2 regions of the Paenisporosarcina sp. FSL H8-0542 genome follow, and region 1 is predicted to be linked to the other one. Evidence: a T-box and tRNA genes for the amino acid it is inferred to sense, from the RefSeq annotation. Region 1 holds a T-box; the other holds one or more tRNA genes.
The links. A T-box is a leader RNA that pairs with one kind of tRNA and senses whether it is charged. The one in region 1 lies ahead of thrS (threonine--tRNA ligase), so its partner is inferred to be a tRNA-Thr.

Region 1 (3,807 bases):
CATCCAGACATTTACGACGGCAATATTTCAAACTTGGTTTGGTTTAGGTGATATTGAATCATCAATTAAACTTGCCGCATCCCTTATGGGGTTTGTCATCTTGATTCTATTGATTGAAAAAATATTGCGTGGAAGAAGGCAATACAGTTATTCCACCACAAAAGTACGGCCATTGCCACTTATTCAGTTGAGAGGCATGAAAGCGTTTCTTGCAACTGGTTACGGGTTGTTGATATTAAGTCTAGGATTCTTCATTCCAATAGCCCAGCTGATTGATTGGATGCTCCTGACATTTGGGACAATCCCGATGGATGAATTTCTGACTTACGTTAAGAACTCAGTAACAGTAGCAGGCATCAGTGCATTTGTGATAATTGTTTTCGCTTTGATTGTCGGAAACTTCAGTCGTTTGGTACATAGCAAAGTAGCGAAACTGTTTCCTAAGTTAACAATTCTCGGTTACTCTATACCAGGAGCGGTGATTTCCGTAGCAGTTGTTACTGCATTTATTGCACTCGATCGTTTTCTTGCACCTTTGTATCAAATGCTCGGTGTTGGGACAACACTTGTTCTAAGTGTAAGTTTAACGATGTTGATTTCCGCCTATATCATCCGATTCTTTGCAATTGGTTATAATTCCATTGAATCTGGATACGATAAAATTGGAACAGACTTTAGGGACGCTTCAAGACTTCTAGGTGTCGGGCCGACAAAAACGTTTTTCAAAGTAGATGTACCGATGCTGAAAGGCGCAATTATCAGCGGATATATTTTAGTTTTCATTGATATATTAAAAGAAATACCTTTAACGTTAATATTACGTCCATTCAATTTTGATACGCTTTCAACAAAAGCATTCCAATATGCAAGTGATGAAAAAATTATGGAAGCTTCACAAGCTTCGTTATTAATTGTCGGTATTAGTGCCCTTGCCATTGTTATTTTCTATAAGTTTCTCGAAAAGGAGCCTGATTGACATGTTTATTTCCATTCAAAATGTTTGTTTCAAATATCCAAATACAAATCGCTCTGCACTAGACCAGTTTTCAATGAATATTGAAAAAGGGGAAGTCATCTCAATATTAGGTCGAAGCGGCAGTGGAAAAAGCACGATACTGCGTCTCCTAGCTGGACTTGAAAAGCCAACTCAAGGTACATTGACGATTCAGGATGAAGTGATTTTCGATAACAAAACATTTCTGCAACCTGAGAAGCGAGGCATAGGAATGGTGTTTCAGGATTATGCGCTGTTTCCCCATATGACGGTTGGAGAGAATATCATATTCGGTTTATTTAAAATGAAAAAAGCTGAAAAGAAAAAACGCCTCGCGGAAGTTCTTGAATTAGTTGAACTTCAGGATTATGAGAAACGTTATCCGCATCAACTTAGTGGAGGTCAACAACAACGTGTGGCGATTGCAAGGGCTATTGCGCCAAACCCACACTTGATTTTATTGGATGAGCCTTTCAGTAATTTAGATGCAGAACTGCAAGTGAAAATTCGTAAAGACTTACGTGAAATTATTAAAAAAGCAAATATTACGTCCATCTTCGTCACACATGACGAAAATGATGCCCATGCATTAGCGGATCGTATCGTTAAGCTGAAAGATGGTTGCATTGATTTAATCGGTCGCCCTTGTGATTTGCTTGGGATTCATCCCCATCCAACGCCACAATTCGTACCGGAACAAGAAGCCCGAGAATTAATGAGTGTATAATTTTAAATTTTCAGTTGCATTTGATTTCATGCAAGAGTAAAATGTCAACATAAGAATAAAGAAATGCCAAGAAGAGGACAATACTTGTCTGTACGACTTTTTAGAGAGAGAAGCCCTGGCTGAAAGCTTCTTAAGTACGACACTCAATTTACCACCTCGGAGCAGCAACAGTGAAATCTTAGTAACTGTTGACGGTAACGGCCCGTTAGCCGGCTCAAAGCTTCATCTTTTTAGTCCTGGACTGAAGAGAAGGAAGAAGGGTGGAACCACGAACTCAAACCTCGTCCCTTTCATAGGACGGGGTTTTTTTGTGTTCAATTTTAATAATAAAAACGAAGGAGTGGGGTAAATGTCAGAAACAATTCAACTGAAATTTCCAGACGGCGCGATAAAGGAGTTCCCAAAAGGCACGACAACCGAAGATGTTGCAGCATCAATCAGTCCCGGCCTTCGTAAAAAAGCGTTGGCTGGTCAACTGGATAACCAACTTGTAGACTTGAAAGCGCCACTTGAGCAAGATGGTGCAATTGCCATTGTTACTGCAGGCTCAGATGAAGCGCTGGAAGTGTTGCGTCATAGTACAGCTCACTTATTGGCTCAAGCAGTAAAGCGTCTTTTCAAAGATGTGAAATTAGGCGTAGGCCCAGTAATTGAAAATGGATTCTATTACGATATCGATTCACCACAACCAATTACTGCAGAAGATTTGACGGCTATTGAAAAAGAAATGAAGAAAATCATCAATGAAAATCTTGAAATTGTACGTCACAACGTGTCTCGTGCAGAAGCATTTGACAAGTTTAAAGAGGATGAATATAAAATTGAGTTGTTGGAAGCAATTGCTGAAGATGATCAAGTATCCATTTACGAACAAGGTGAATTTTTCGACTTATGCCGTGGGGTACACGTTCCGTCTACTGGTAAGTTAAAAGAATTTAAATTACTAAGTATTGCAGGTGCATATTGGAGAGGTAACAGCGACAATAAAATGTTGCAACGCATCTACGGAACAGCTTTCTTCACAAAAGAAGAATTGGCTGCACATCTGAAAATGCTTGAAGAAGCGAGAGAGCGTGACCACCGTAAAATCGGGAAAGAACTTAATTTATTCATGAACTCACAAAAAGTAGGTCAAGGACTGCCGATGTGGTTACCTAAAGGTGCAACAATCCGCCGCATCATCGAACGCTATATTGTCGATAAAGAAGTGAAGCTTGGTTACGATCATGTCTACACGCCAGTAATGGGCAGTGTGGAACTGTACAAAACAAGCGGACACTGGGATCATTATCAAGACGATATGTTCCCGGTAATGAGTATGGACAATGAAGATCTAGTATTGCGTCCGATGAACTGCCCTCATCATATGATGATTTTCAAAAATGGCATTCATTCATACCGTAACCTGCCTATGCGCATTGCTGAGCTTGGTACAATGCATCGTTATGAAATGTCAGGTGCTTTGAGTGGTCTTCAGCGTGTACGAGGAATGACATTGAATGATGCGCATATCTTCGTCCGCCCAGATCAAATCAAAGATGAGTTCAAGCGTGTCGTTCAATTGATTATTGGTGTTTACAAAGATTTTGATATTAATGATTACTCATACCGTTTGTCTTACCGTGATCCAGAAGATAAAGAAAAGTACTATGATGACGATGATATGTGGAACAAAGCACAAAGCATGCTGAAAGAAGCAATGGATGAGTTAAACTTGGACTACTACGAAGCTGATGGCGAAGCGGCGTTCTATGGCCCTAAATTGGATGTAATGGTCAAAACTGCAATAGGTAAAGAGGAAACGTTATCCACTGTTCAACTTGACTTCTTATTGCCTGAGAAATTTGATCTATCCTATATCGGTGAAGACGGCAAACAACATCGCCCGGTTGTCATCCACCGTGGAGTAGTATCAACTATGGAACGTTTCGTTGCTTTCCTTATCGAGGAGTATAAAGGTGCATTCCCGACTTGGCTGGCACCGGTTCAAGTTCAAGTCATCCCGGTTTCTAATGAGGTCCACTTCGATTATGCAAAAGGCGTTATCGAAAAACTCCAGGCAGCAGGCTTGCGAGTTGAGATGGAC
Region 2 (3,807 bases), 170 kb from region 1:
GGCGCCTCTTCAGCCACTTGAGTACTTCCCCAGAAATAATTGGCTCCGAAGGTAGGACTCGAACCTACGACCAATCGATTAACAGTCGATTGCTCTACCACTGAGCTACTTCGGAATGGTGGGCCTAAATGGACTCGAACCATCGACCTCACGCTTATCAGGCGTGCGCTCTAACCAGCTGAGCTATAGGCCCACAAAAAATTGGAGCGGGTGAAGAGAATCGAACTCTCATCATCAGCTTGGAAGGCTGAGGTTTTACCACTAAACTACACCCGCAATATGGTGGCTCAGGACGGAATCGAACCGCCGACACAAGGATTTTCAGTCCTTTGCTCTACCGACTGAGCTACTGAGCCACATTCGAATTGTACTAAGCTTCGAATCTCGTTGTCAGCTTCATTCGTTCGTTCAGTCACGTACGTTAGTACGCTCCTTCACTTACTCATTTTGCTTCCTAGACCTTCTTTGCTTATTCCAATTCTTAACACTTCATAAAAAATGGCGGTCCCGACGGGAATCGAACCCGCGATCTCCTGCGTGACAGGCAGGCATGTTAACCGCTACACCACGGGACCATTTGGTTGCGGGGGCAGGATTTGAACCTGCGACCTTTGGGTTATGAGCCCAACGAGCTACCGTGCTGCTCCACCCCGCGATAATATTATTGTTATAAACACTATGACTCAACGCTTCTAGTAATATCACGATTTCTTTAGCGCGAGTATATGTATGTTTATATGTTTGATGATCTTACACCACACACTTAGTAAAAATGGAGGAGGTAGAGGGATTCGAACCCCCGCGGGATTTGACTCCCCTGTCGGTTTTCAAGACCGATCCCTTCAGCCGGACTTGGGTATACCTCCGCAGTATATAAGTGGTGGACCTTGCAGGACTCGAACCTGCGACCGGACGGTTATGAGCCGTCTGCTCTAACCAACTGAGCTAAAGGTCCTAAAAAATGGCGGCAGAGGGGATCGAACCCCCGACCTCACGGGTATGAACCGTACGCTCTAGCCAGCTGAGCTACGCCGCCAGGATCTTTATAAAATGTTGGTGGAGCCTAGCGGGATCGAACCGCTGACCTCCTGCGTGCAAGGCAGGCGCTCTCCCAGCTGAGCTAAGGCCCCGTAAAAGGGATAAAATAAACTGGTCGGGAAGACAGGATTCGAACCTGCGACCCCTTGGTCCCAAACCAAGTGCTCTACCAAGCTGAGCTACTTCCCGAGTCAAAAATTATGGCGCGCCCGGCAGGAGTCGAACCCACAACCTTCTGATCCGTAGTCAGACGCTCTATCCAATTGAGCTACGGGCGCATATTATACTATTTTAAAAACTGGTGCCGAGGACCGGAATCGAACCGGTACGGTAGTCACCTACCGCAGGATTTTAAGTCCTGTGCGTCTGCCAGTTCCGCCACCCCGGCATTTAAGAAGATATGGAGCGGAAGACGAGGTTCGAACTCGCGACCCCCACCTTGGCAAGGTGGTGTTCTACCACTGAACTACTTCCGCTCGTATAAAATTGTGAAAATGGTGCGGGTGAAGGGAGTCGAACCCCCACGCCTTGCGGCGCTAGATCCTAAGTCTAGTGCGTCTGCCAGTTCCGCCACACCCGCATCTTAGTATAAAAATGGTGAGCCATGTAGGATTCGAACCTACGACCCTCTGATTAAAAGTCAGATGCTCTACCAACTGAGCTAATGGCTCTAACAATGGTGCCGGCGAAAGGAGTCGAACCCTCGACCTACTGATTACAAGTCAGTTGCTCTACCAGCTGAGCTACACCGGCACGGTGTTAAAAAGAAAAATGGTGGAGGATGACGGGCTCGAACCGCCGACCCTCTGCTTGTAAGGCAGATGCTCTCCCAGCTGAGCTAATCCTCCGGAATAAATCGCCTAGCGATGTCCTACTCTCACAGGGGGAAACCCCCAACTACCATCGGCGCTAAAGAGCTTAACTTCCGTGTTCGGTATGGGAACGGGTGTGACCTCTTTGCCATTATCACTAGACTATTTGAGTGTTTGTTCACTCAAAACTGGATAAACGGGTCATTGAAAACCATTCAAGTTCATTTTGGTTAAGTCCTCGATCGATTAGTATTCGTCAGCTGCACACGTCACCGCGCTTCCACCTCGAACCTATCTACCTCATCGTCTTTGAGGGATCTTACTTACTTGCGTAATGGGAAATCTCATCTTGAGGGGGGCTTCATGCTTAGATGCTTTCAGCACTTATCCCGGCCACACATAGCTACCCAGCGATGCTCTTGGCAGAACAACTGGTACACCAGCGGTGTGTCCATCCCGGTCCTCTCGTACTAAGGACAGCTCCTCTCAAATTTCCTACGCCCACGACGGATAGGGACCGAACTGTCTCACGACGTTCTGAACCCAGCTCGCGTACCGCTTTAATGGGCGAACAGCCCAACCCTTGGGACCGACTACAGCCCCAGGATGCGATGAGCCGACATCGAGGTGCCAAACCTCCCCGTCGATGTGGACTCTTGGGGGAGATAAGCCTGTTATCCCCGGGGTAGCTTTTATCCGTTGAGCGATGGCCCTTCCATGCGGAACCACCGGATCACTAAGCCCGTCTTTCGACCCTGCTCGACTTGTAGGTCTCGCAGTCAAGCTCCCTTCTGCCTTTACACTCTACGAATGATTTCCAACCATTCTGAGGGAACCTTTGGGCGCCTCCGTTACACTTTAGGAGGCGACCGCCCCAGTCAAACTGCCCGCCTGACACTGTCTCCTGCCCCGCTAAGGGGCAAGGGTTAGAAGTTCAATACAACCAGGGTAGTATCCCACCGACGCCTCCTCCGAAGCTGGCGCTCCGGAATCTCAGGCTCCTACCTATCCTGTACAAGTTGTACCAAAATTCAATATCAGGCTACAGTAAAGCTCCACGGGGTCTTTCCGTCCTGTCGCGGGTAACCTGCATCTTCACAGGTACTATAATTTCACCGAGTCTCTCGTTGAGACAGTGCCCAGATCGTTACGCCTTTCGTGCGGGTCGGAACTTACCCGACAAGGAATTTCGCTACCTTAGGACCGTTATAGTTACGGCCGCCGTTTACTGGGGCTTCAATTCGCACCTTCGCTTGCGCTAAGCACTCCTCTTAACCTTCCAGCACCGGGCAGGCGTCAGCCCCTATACGTCACCTTACGGTTTTGCAGAGACCTGTGTTTTTGCTAAACAGTCGCCTGGGCCTATTCACTGCGGCTCTCTCGGGCTTTAACACCCTAATAGAGCACCCCTTCTCCCGAAGTTACGGGGTCATTTTGCCGAGTTCCTTAACGAGAGTTCTCTCGCTCACCTTAGGATTCTCTCCTCGACTACCTGTGTCGGTTTGCGGTACGGGCACCTTCCACCTCGTTAGAGGCTTTTCTTGGCAGTGTGAAATCAGGAACTCAGACCTAATGGTCCTTGTCATCACAGCTCAACGTTATAGGAACGGGATTTGCCTCATTCCACGCCTTACTGCTTGAACGTACATAACCAACAGTACGCTTACCCTATCCTTCTGCGTCCCCCCATTACTCAAACGGTGGAGTGGTGGTACAGGAATATCAACCTGTTGTCCATCGCCTACGCCTATCGGCCTCGGCTTAGGTCCCGACTAACCCTGAGCGGACGAGCCTTCCTCAGGAAACCTTAGTCATTCGGTGGACGGGATTCTCACCCGTCTTTCGCTACTCATACCGGCATTCTCACTTCTAAGCGCTCCACCAGTCCTTCCGGTCTAGCTTCAACGCCCTTAGAACGCTCTCCTACCACGGATTCCATACGGAATCCATCCACAGC

Region 2: it has a tRNA-Thr gene. The T-box ahead of thrS (threonine--tRNA ligase) is inferred to sense a tRNA for this amino acid. The anticodon was not compared.

Annotation. Positions count from the first base shown of each region.
Region 1 is NZ_CP152050.1:1,251,783-1,255,589, forward strand. Features, by position in the region: gene MHH33_RS06700 (iron ABC transporter permease) at 1-976, shown strand, start outside; gene MHH33_RS06705 (ABC transporter ATP-binding protein) at 978-1,721, shown strand; T-box leader at 1,781-2,013, shown strand; gene thrS (threonine--tRNA ligase) at 2,071-3,807, shown strand, end outside.
Region 2 is NZ_CP152050.1:1,085,737-1,089,543, reverse strand. Features, by position in the region: tRNA gene MHH33_RS05830 (tRNA-Ser) at 1-31, opposite strand, end outside; tRNA gene MHH33_RS05825 (tRNA-Asn) at 41-115, opposite strand; tRNA gene MHH33_RS05820 (tRNA-Ile) at 117-193, opposite strand; tRNA gene MHH33_RS05815 (tRNA-Gly) at 203-276, opposite strand; tRNA gene MHH33_RS05810 (tRNA-Phe) at 281-356, opposite strand; tRNA gene MHH33_RS05805 (tRNA-Asp) at 500-575, opposite strand; tRNA gene MHH33_RS05800 (tRNA-Met) at 579-655, opposite strand; tRNA gene MHH33_RS05795 (tRNA-Ser) at 774-866, opposite strand; tRNA gene MHH33_RS05790 (tRNA-Ile) at 879-955, opposite strand; tRNA gene MHH33_RS05785 (tRNA-Met) at 963-1,036, opposite strand; tRNA gene MHH33_RS05780 (tRNA-Ala) at 1,055-1,130, opposite strand; tRNA gene MHH33_RS05775 (tRNA-Pro) at 1,151-1,227, opposite strand; tRNA gene MHH33_RS05770 (tRNA-Arg) at 1,240-1,316, opposite strand; tRNA gene MHH33_RS05765 (tRNA-Leu) at 1,338-1,426, opposite strand; tRNA gene MHH33_RS05760 (tRNA-Gly) at 1,440-1,514, opposite strand; tRNA gene MHH33_RS05755 (tRNA-Leu) at 1,534-1,618, opposite strand; tRNA gene MHH33_RS05750 (tRNA-Lys) at 1,634-1,709, opposite strand; tRNA gene MHH33_RS05745 (tRNA-Thr) at 1,716-1,791, opposite strand; tRNA gene MHH33_RS05740 (tRNA-Val) at 1,811-1,886, opposite strand; rRNA gene rrf (5S ribosomal RNA) at 1,897-2,012, opposite strand; rRNA gene MHH33_RS05730 (23S ribosomal RNA) at 2,077-3,807, opposite strand, start outside.